3 regions of the Streptomyces sp. NPDC060028 genome follow, and region 1 is predicted to be linked to each of the others. Evidence: riboswitches for the same ligand, from Rfam matches in the RefSeq annotation. Region 1 holds a riboswitch; each other region holds the start of a gene.
The links. A riboswitch is a leader RNA that binds a small molecule or an ion and turns the genes downstream of it on or off. The one in region 1 is predicted to bind thiamine pyrophosphate.

Region 2: linked by a shared signal. The riboswitch ahead of thiO (glycine oxidase ThiO) and the one ahead of thiC (phosphomethylpyrimidine synthase ThiC) in region 1 are both predicted to bind thiamine pyrophosphate.
Region 3: linked by a shared signal. The riboswitch ahead of ACFWBF_RS00630 (thiamine ABC transporter substrate binding subunit) and the one ahead of thiC (phosphomethylpyrimidine synthase ThiC) in region 1 are both predicted to bind thiamine pyrophosphate.

Annotation. Positions count from the first base shown of each region.
Region 1 covers NZ_JBHWVJ010000122.1:15,069-18,315, reverse strand. Annotated here, with positions in the region: gene thiC (phosphomethylpyrimidine synthase ThiC) at 1-1,717, opposite strand, end outside; TPP riboswitch at 1,712-1,855, opposite strand; gene ACFWBF_RS34800 (YibE/F family protein) at 1,895-3,247, shown strand, end outside.
Region 2 covers NZ_JBHWVJ010000097.1:5,706-8,952, forward strand. Annotated here, with positions in the region: gene ACFWBF_RS32205 (thiazole synthase) at 1-255, opposite strand, end outside; gene thiS (sulfur carrier protein ThiS) at 261-473, opposite strand; gene thiO (glycine oxidase ThiO) at 470-1,651, opposite strand; TPP riboswitch at 1,649-1,761, opposite strand; gene ACFWBF_RS32220 (NAD(P)/FAD-dependent oxidoreductase) at 1,851-3,071, shown strand; gene ACFWBF_RS32225 (Rv2175c family DNA-binding protein) at 3,216-3,247, shown strand, end outside.
Region 3 covers NZ_JBHWVJ010000001.1:126,354-129,600, reverse strand. Annotated here, with positions in the region: gene rlmN (23S rRNA (adenine(2503)-C(2))-methyltransferase RlmN) at 43-1,155, shown strand; TPP riboswitch at 1,222-1,331, shown strand; gene ACFWBF_RS00630 (thiamine ABC transporter substrate binding subunit) at 1,413-2,510, shown strand; gene ACFWBF_RS00625 (ABC transporter permease) at 2,570-3,247, shown strand, end outside.

The sequences.
Region 1 (3,247 bases):
CCTGGATCTCCTCGGCCTTCAGGTCTCCGCCGTGCTCACGACGGATGTCCTGGGAAATCTTCATCGAGCAGAACTTCGGCCCGCACATGGAGCAGAAGTGCGCGGTCTTGGCCGGCTCGGCCGGGAGCGTCTCGTCGTGGAACGCGCGGGCCGTGTCCGGGTCGAGGGCCAGGTTGAACTGGTCCTCCCAGCGGAACTCGAACCGCGCGTCCGACAGCGCGTCGTCCCACTCCTGGGCGCCCGGGTGGCCCTTGGCCAGGTCTGCGGCGTGCGCGGCGATCTTGTACGTGATGACGCCGGTCTTCACGTCGTCGCGGTTCGGCAGGCCCAGGTGCTCCTTGGGCGTGACGTAGCAGAGCATCGCGGTGCCCCACCAGGCGATCATCGCGGCGCCGATGCCCGAGGTGATGTGGTCGTAGGCGGGCGCGACGTCCGTGGTCAGCGGGCCGAGCGTGTAGAACGGCGCCTCCTCGCAGATCTCCTGCTGGAGGTCGATGTTCTCCTTGATCTTGTGCATCGGGACGTGGCCCGGGCCCTCGATCATCGTCTGCACGTTGTGGCGCTTGGCGATCGTGTTGAGCTCGCCCAGCGTCTTCAGCTCGGCGAACTGCGCGGCGTCGTTGGCGTCCGCGATGGAGCCGGGGCGCAGGCCGTCACCGAGCGAGTACGTGACGTCGTACGCCGCGAGGATCTCGCAGAGCTCCTCGAAGTTCGTGTAGAGGAAGTTCTCCTTGTGGTGCGCCAGGCACCACGCGGCCATGATCGAGCCGCCGCGCGAGACGATCCCGGTCTTGCGGCGGGCCGTCAGCGGCACGTACGGGAGCAGCACGCCGGCGTGGACCGTCATGTAGTCGACGCCCTGCTCGGCCTGCTCGATGACCGTGTCCTTGTAGATCTCCCAGGTCAGGTCCTCGGCCCGGCCGTCGACCTTCTCCAGCGCCTGGTAGAGCGGCACGGTGCCGATCGGCACGGGCGAGTTGCGCAGCACCCACTCGCGGGTGGTGTGGATGTTGCGGCCGGTCGAGAGGTCCATGACCGTGTCGGCGCCCCACTTGGTCGCCCACGTCATCTTGTCGACCTCCTCCTCGATCGAGGAGGTGACCGCGGAGTTGCCGATGTTGGCGTTGACCTTCACCAGGAAGCGCTTGCCGATGATCATCGGCTCGATCTCCGGGTGGTTCACGTTCGCGGGAAGCACCGCGCGGCCTGCGGCGATCTCCTCGCGGACGACCTCGGGGGAGACGTTCTCGCGGATGGCGACGTACTCCATCTCCGGGGTGATCTCGCCCCGGCGGGCGTACGCGAGCTGCGTGACGGCGGCGCCGCCACGGCCCCGGCGGGGCTGGCGCGGGCGGCCCGGGAAGACCGCGTCGAGGTTCTTGAGGCCACCGCGGGGCGAGGTGTGCTTGATGCCGTCGTCCTCGGGGCGCACGGGGCGGCCCGCGTACTCCTCGGTGTCGCCGCGGCCGATGATCCAGTTCTCGCGCAGGGGCGCCAGGCCCCGGCGGACGTCGGTCTCGATCTGCGGATCGGTGTACGGCCCGGACGTGTCGTAGAGCGTGACGTCCTTGCCGTTGGTGAGGTGGACCTGGCGGACCGGCACCCGGATGTCCGGGCGGGAGCCCGCCAGGTATCCCTTGTGCCAGCCGGGCTGGCGCTCGGTCTGGCCGTCGGCGTCCTGGCTGACGGCAGGCGTGCGTGCGTCCTGAATGGTCATGAGACCTGATCTCCCTACGCCGGCATTACCCGGTAACAGGTTCGGCGGTCGACGCAGCCTCTTCCCGTACGCATTTCCCGCGCGTACGGTGATCAGCGCCCTCTCAGCCCGGTGCTCCGAGCTCCCGCGTTGTGCAAAGGTGCCCCCACGCTAGCGTCATGTGTGGCGTGCTGAACAGTGGGCCCCCTCATCTGTTGCGATGATCTGCTGGTGACGTCCTTGCCTCAGACCCCCACCGAGCCCACTGACCCCACGGCTCATCCAGGTCACGCCGACCATGCGCATGCGGGCCCCGGGCACGCGCACGGACATTCCCACGGCCACGGCCCGGCGGCCCCGGTCTCGAAGCACCTGCGCAAGGTCATCGCGGCCGTGCTGATCCCCTTCACCGCCGCCGTCTTCATCGGCATGGTGGTGCTCTGGCCGGGCGGCGCCCCCGCCCACGAGCGCTCCGGCGTGGGCTTCGACCGCCAGACCCAGCAGGGCAAGGTCGTCTCGCTGGCGCAGGTCGACTGCAAATCGGTCAACGCCTCGCAGGTACCGCCCACCGGCGACACCTCCACGCCCGAGGGGCGCGAGGCGCAGGCCGCGCAGACCGGCGAGTGCAAGAAGGCCACCGTCGAGGTCGCCACCGGACCGGACGAGGGCCGCACTTTCGTGGAGATCGTCCAGCCGGGCGCGCCACGGCAGTTGAAGGACGGTCAGGAAGTGGTGGTCGCGTACGCGCCGGACGCCCCCCGGGACCTCCAGTACTCCGTGATCGACGTGAACCGCAAGCTCCCGATGGCGCTGTTGGCCGGCATCTTCGCCGTGGCCGTCGTCCTGGTCGGCCGGATGCGCGGGCTGTTCGCACTCATCGCGCTCGTCGTCAGCTTCGCCGTGCTGACCCTCTTCATCCTCCCGGCGATCCTGCAGGGCTCGAACCCGCTGGTCGTCGCGGTCGTCGGGGCCAGCGCCATCATGCTGATCGCGCTCTACATGTGCCACGGGCTCACGGCGCGTACGTCGGTCGCCGTCCTGGGCACGCTCGTCTCGCTGTTGCTGATCGGCCTGCTGGGTTCGCTGTTCATCGACTGGGCGTTCCTCAGCGGCAACACCGACGACAACACCGGGCTGATCCACGGGCTCTACCCGAGCATCGACATGAGCGGTTTGCTGCTCGCGGGAGTGATCATCGGATCGCTGGGCGTGCTCGATGACGTGACGGTCACCCAGACCTCGGCGGTCTGGGAACTCCACCAGGCCGACCCGGCGATGGGCCCCCGTGGTTTGTACCGGGCGGCCATCCGGATCGGGCGGGACCACATCGCCTCGGTGGTCAACACCCTGGTTCTGGCCTACGCGGGTGCCGCGCTGCCGCTGCTGCTGCTCTTCTCGATCGCGAACAGCAGCATGGGTTCCGTGGCCAACAGCGAGTTGGTTGCCGAGGAGATCGTACGAACGCTCGTGGGCTCGATCGGACTGGTGGCCTCGGTACCGGTGACAACGGCGCTGGCCGCACTGGTGGTTTCTGCCGACCGACCGGGATCC
Region 2 (3,247 bases), on a different contig from region 1:
AGCCGTCAGCACGGCCTCGCCCGCCGTGAAACAGCCCGCGGTGTTCGGCAGGACCGCGATGTCCAGCTTCGCGAGGACGGAGAGGACGGATCCCTGGACCGTGGGGTCCAGGCGGCGCATCGCCACCGTGGTCAGCTCCGTACCGGAGGCGATCAGTGCCCGTTCCAGGACGTCCAGGCTCGGGGCCCCGCCCGTACCCATGATCAGGCGGGAGGAGAAGGTGCGGCCGCCCAGCAGGAAAGCGTCGTCAGCCATGCCGCTCAACCCCCCTGGACCGCGGTGAGGATCTCGACCCGGTCGCCGTCGCCCACCGGTGTGGCGGGCCACTGCCCGCGCGGCACCACGGTCTCGTTGAGCGCGGCCGCGACCCCGGACGGGGCGGTGGTCAGGGCGGCGACCACCGTGTCGAGCGTGGTCCCGGCGGCGACCTGGCGCGCCTCGCCGTTGACCGAGACGGAGACGGAGATGGTCATGCGTACGACTCCTGGGGCGTGAGGGCGAAACGGCGCGGGGTGAAGGGGCGCGCGATCTCCGGCAGTTCGCCGGTGGTCAGCAGCTCCGCCATGACGTCCCCGGTGAGCGGGGTCAGCAGCACCCCGTTGCGGTAGTGCCCGGTGGCCAGGTGCAGGCCCGGCAGTTCGGTCGGACCGAGCAGCGGCGCGTTGTCGGGCGAGCCCGGCCGCAGCCCCGCCCGGGTCTCGGTGAGCGGGAGTTCGGTGATGCCGGGCACCAGCTCGTGGGCGTCGCGCAGGAGCTCGTAGACCCCGCCGGCGGTGACGGTGGTGTCCCAGCCGAGTTCCTCGCTGGTGGCGCCGATGACCAGCTCGCCGTTCTCGCGCGGGACCAGGTAGACGTGGCTGCCCCGCACGACGGCGCGTACGGTCCGCGACAGGAACGGCGCATGGGCGGCCGGCACGGTCAGGCGCAGCACCTGGCCCTTGACCGGCCGTACGGGAGCCACCACCTGCGGCGGTACGCCCGCGAGCCGGCCGCTGAGCGACCCCGCGGCCAGCACCACCTGGTCGGCGAGCAGCTCCGTACCGTCGTCGAGCCGCGCCCCGCGGGCCCGGTCGGCGGCGGTGAGCAGTCGCTCCGCGGCCGCCCGGTGGATGCTCACGCCGGCCCGCTCGCAGGCGGCCAGCAGCGCCGCCGCCAGCCGGCGCGGGTCCACCTGGTGGTCCCCGTCCACGCGCAGTCCGCCGCGGACACCGGGGGCCAGCATCGGCTCCAGGCGGCGGCACTCGCGCCCGGTCAGCCACTGCGACTCCAGCCCGCAGCGGCGCTGCAGTGCGTGCAGCTCGCGCAGGTGGAGGCGGTCGTCCGCGTCGAGCGCCACGGCGAGGGTCCCGCAGGCCCGGTAGCCGATGTCCAGCCCGCCGCTCGCGTCGGCGAGTTCGGCGGCGAACTGCGGATAGCGGGCGGCCGAGGCGAGGTTCAGCCCGAGCAGGGTCTCCTCGCCGTAGTGGAGCTCGGTGACGGCGGCGAGCATGCCCGCCGCGACCTGGGCGGCGCCGCCGCCGGGCGCCGGATCGGCGAGCGCGGTGCGCAGACCCGTACCGGCCGCCCGCCAGGCCGTGACGAGGCCGATGATCCCGCCCCCGATGACGAGGACGTCGTATCCCGGTTCCGGGCTTCTTCGAGATGAGTGCATGGGCGTCCAGCCCCTCCCTTCGCCGGCATGACCCGGATCAGGTTCGTACGGTCGGAGGCCGGCCAGCCTCCCTCTCAGCCCGGTGCGCCCGGACTCCCGCGATAGGTACGGTGGCCAGACTAACCCCGCCGCCGACGGCCGGGTAAGGCTGCCTCCCTGACCCGGCCCGATCGGCGAGACACCCCCTAATGTGGGCGGCGTGAGCGACCAGACGGAAGAGACTGACAGCGGCGTCGTCATAGTGGGCGCCGGAATGGCGGGGGTGCAGACGGCGGTTGCCCTGCGCGAACAGGGCTTCACCGGCCCCGTCACCCTGCTGGGCGCCGAGCCCCACCAGCCCTACGACCGGCCCCCGCTCTCCAAGGCGGTGCTGCTCGGCAAGGCCGAGGACTCGGCGTTCGACATCGACTTCGAGGCGCTCGGCATCGAGCTGCGGCTGGGGACGACGGTCACCGGGCTGCGGGCCGCCGAGCGCCTGCTCGACACCGAGAGGGGCCCGGTCCCGTACGGGGTGCTCGTGCTGGCGACCGGCGCCGAACCGGTGACCCTGCCCGGCACGGAGGGCGTCCCCGGGGTGCACCTGCTGCGCACCCTGGACGACGCGGCCCGGCTGAAGCCCGTACTGGCCTCGGCGCCGGCGATCGTCGTCGTCGGGGCGGGCTGGATCGGCGCCGAGTTCGCCACGGCCGCGCGCGAGGCGGGCTGCGCCGTGACCGTGGTGGAGGCGGCCGACCGGGTCCTCGCGGGAGCGCTGCCGGCCGAGGTCGCGGCCCCGATGGCGCACTGGTACGCGCAGGCCGGGGCCGAACTGGTCACCGGCGCGAAGGTGGCCTCCGTGGAGTCCGGCCGGGTGCTGCTCGCGGACGGCCGGGAGCTGGCGGCCGGCGCGGTGGTCGTGGGCATCGGCGCCCGGCCGGCGACGGCGTGGCTGGCGGGGTCGGGCATCGAGCGGGGCGCGGACGGCTCGGTGACGGCGGACGCCCACCTGCGGACCTCCCTGCCCGGGGTGTACGCGGTCGGCGACTGCGCGTCCTTCCCGTCGGGGCGGTACGGGGCCCGGCTGCTCGTGCATCACTGGGACAACGCGCTGCAGGGCCCCCGGGTCGTCGCGGCGAACATCCTGGCCGGGGAGCCCGTACGGGTCTACGACCCGGTGCCGTATTTCTGGTCGGAGCAGTTCGGGCGGTTCGTGCAGTACGCCGGCCACCACGCCGGGGCCGACGCGATGCTGTGGCGCGGCGATCCGGCGGAGCCGGCGTGGTCGGTGTGCTGGGTACGGGAGGGCGCGCTGGTGGCGGTGCTGGCGGTGGGCCGCCCGCGCGACCTGGCCCAGGGCCGCAAGCTGATCGAATCGGCGACCCCGGTCGACCCGGCCAAGGTCGCCGACCCCGCCGTCCCCCTCAAGTCGGCGACCGCGTAGTCACCCGGAAGGAGCCGCGAGGGGCCGTGAGTGGGCCGGGAGAGGGCCGTGAGAGGGCCGGGACAGGGCCGGGAGAGAGCCGGGGGAACCCGGACGGGGCGGCTCGGGTACCGGGGGCGAGTCCGAGATGGCAGGCTTGTGCCCGTGACCGAGATTGACGCAAAGATCGACGCCCT
Region 3 (3,247 bases), on a different contig from region 1:
TGCTTCTGCGGCGCGCCTTTCGTCTTACAAGGAGTACCTGCCATGGCCCGCCCCGTTCCGGGAGAGCTCACCTTCGTCGCACCGCGCGGAGCCAAGAAGCCGCCCCGGCACCTCGCCGACCTCACTCCCGAGGAGCGCCGCGAGGCGGTCGCCGCGATCGGTGAGAAGCCGTTCCGGGCCAAGCAGCTCTCTCAGCACTACTTCTCCCGGTACGCGCACGACCCGGCGCAGTGGACCGACATCCCGGCGGGCTCCCGCGAGAAGCTCCAGCAGGAGCTGCTGCCGGACCTGATGTCCGTCCTGCGGCACATCTCGTGCGACGAGGACACCACCCGCAAGACCCTGTGGAAGCTGCACGACGGCACGCTCGTCGAGTCCGTGCTGATGCGCTACCCCGACCGGGTCACCATGTGCATCTCCTCGCAGGCCGGCTGCGGCATGAACTGCCCGTTCTGCGCCACCGGCCAGGCCGGCCTCGACCGCAACCTCTCCACGGCCGAGATCGTGCACCAGATCGTCGACGGCATGCGCGCCCTGCGCGACGGCGAGGTCCCCGGCGGACCGGCCCGGCTGTCGAACATCGTCTTCATGGGCATGGGCGAGCCGCTCGCCAACTACAACCGCGTCGTCGGCGCCATCCGCCGCCTCACCGACCCCGAGCCCGACGGCCTGGGCCTGTCCCAGCGCGGGATCACCGTCTCCACCGTCGGTCTGGTCCCGGCCATGCTGCGGTTCGCCGACGAGGGCTTCAAGTGCCGCCTCGCCGTCTCGCTGCACGCGCCGGACGACGAGCTGCGCGACACGCTGGTCCCCGTGAACACCCGCTGGAACGTCCGCGAGGTGCTCGGCGCGGCCTGGGAGTACGCGGAGAAGTCCGGCCGCCGGATCTCCATCGAGTACGCCCTGATCCGCGACATCAACGACCAGGCCTGGCGGGGCGACCTGCTCGGCAAGCTCCTCAAGGGCAAGCGCGTACACGTCAACCTCATCCCGCTGAACCCGACCCCGGGCTCGAAGTGGACCGCCTCGCGCCCCGAGGACGAGAAGGCCTTCGTGGAGGCCATCGCCCGCCACGGCGTGCCGGTGACCGTACGGGACACCCGTGGCCAGGAGATCGACGGCGCGTGCGGACAGCTCGCCGCCTCCGAGCGATAGATTCCGGGATTCCGGTCAAGAATGCTCGTATTCGGCCACGAGGTACCCTGTGGCCGAACCAATTTCATATTCCGACAGGGGAGCGCCACAGCGCTGAGAGTGCGGTAACCGTCATCCGCAGACCCTCTGAACCTCGCCCCGGTCATTCGGGGTAGGAAGTTCGGTCATCACTCAAGCTGTTGCGCCCTGCCCGGCGGCCGCTCCCAGAGCGCCGGGCAGGGCCGCGTCTTCTCCTGGTCATCCAGGAGGAATCACCAGTGAGCACCACCAAGAAGATCGCGGGCGCCCTGCTCGCGACCGCGCTGGGCGTCACCACGCTCAGCGCCTGCGGCGATGCCGGGGACAAGTCCGCCGGCGGCGCCGGCGAGGCCCCGAAGTCCAAGACCGTCACCCTCGTCTCCCACGACTCCTTCAACGTGACCGAGTCGCTCCTCAAGGAGTTCGAGCAGCAGAGCGGCTACACCGTCAAGGTGCTGAAGTCCGGGGACGCGGGCGCCGCGCTGAACCAGGAGATCCTCACCAAGGGCTCCCCGCGCGGCGACGTCTTCTTCGGGGTCGACAACACCCTCCTCTCGCGCGCCCTCGACAACGGCATCTTCACGCCGTACGAGGCCAAGGGCCTGGGCGAGGTCAAGCCGGAGTACGTGCTCGACAAGGAGCACCGGGTCACCCCGGTCGACTCCGGCGACATCTGCGTCAACTACGACAAGGCGTACTTCGCCGACAAGAAGATCGCCCCGCCGCAGACGCTGGACGACCTGATCAAGCCGGAGTACAAGAACCTGCTGGTCACCGAGAACGCCGCGACCTCCTCGCCCGGCCTCGGCTTCCTCCTCGCCTCCGTCGGCAAGTACGGCGACGAAGGCTGGAAGGACTACTGGAGCAAGCTCAAGGCCAATGGCGTGGAGGTCGTCGACGGCTGGGAGCAGGCCTACAACGAGCGCTTCTCCGGTTCCGCGGGCGGCAAGAAGGCCAAGGGCGACCGCCCGCTGGTCGTCTCGTACGCCTCCAGCCCGCCGGTCGAGGTGCTCTACGGCGAGCCGCAGCCGGCCGAGGCCCCCACGGGCGTGGCCACCGGCACCTGCTTCCGCCAGGTCGAGTTCGCCGGCCTGCTCAAGGGCGCGAAGAACGAGGAGGGCGGCAAGGCCCTGCTGGACTTCCTGATCGGCAAGAAGTTCCAGGAGGACATGCCCCTCCAGATGTTCGTGAACCCGGTCGTCAAGGACGCCAAGCTGCCCGAGCTGTTCACCAAGCACGGTGTCGTGATCGAGCAGCCGCAGACGGTCGCCCCGGACACCATCGCGAAGAACCGTGAGCAGTGGGTCAAGACATGGTCCGCGCTCGTCGTGAAGTAGTACCGGTGAGCAGTGCTCCGAAGGAGAGCGCGCGGTCCACGGCCGTCAGGCTGAGCCTGATGGCCGTGCCGCTCGTCTTCTTCGGACTGTTCTTCGCCTACCCCGTGGCCGCGATCGTCGGCCGCGGGCTGAAGACGGACACGGGCTGGCAGTTCGGCCGGGTCGGCGAGGTGCTGGCCCGGCCGGACATCGCCGACGTGCTCTGGTTCACCACCTGGCAGGCGCTCGCGTCGACCGCGCTCACGCTCCTGATCGCACTCCCCGGCGCGTACGTCTTCGCGCGCTTCGAGTTCCCCGGCAAGCAGCTGCTGCGGGCCGTGGTGACCGTGCCGTTCGTGCTGCCGACCGTGGTGGTCGGCACCGCCTTCCTGGCCCTCGTGGGGCGGGGCGGACTGCTGGACGAGCTGTGGGGGATCCGGCTCGACACCACGGTCTGGGCGATCCTGCTCGCGCACGTCTTCTTCAACTACGCCGTGGTCGTACGGACGGTCGGCGGGCTCTGGGCGCAGCTCGACCCGCGCCAGGAGGAGGCCGCCAGGGTCCTGGGCGCCGGGCGGTTCGCGGCCTGGCGACGGGTGACGCTGCCCGCGCTGGCCCCGGCGGTGGCGGCCGCCTCGCTGATGGTCTTCCTGTTCACCTTCACCTCCTTCGGCGTCGTGCAGATCCTGGGCGGCCCCTCGTACTCCACCCTGGAGGTGGAGGTCTACCGGCAGACGGCGCAGCTCCTGGACCTGCCG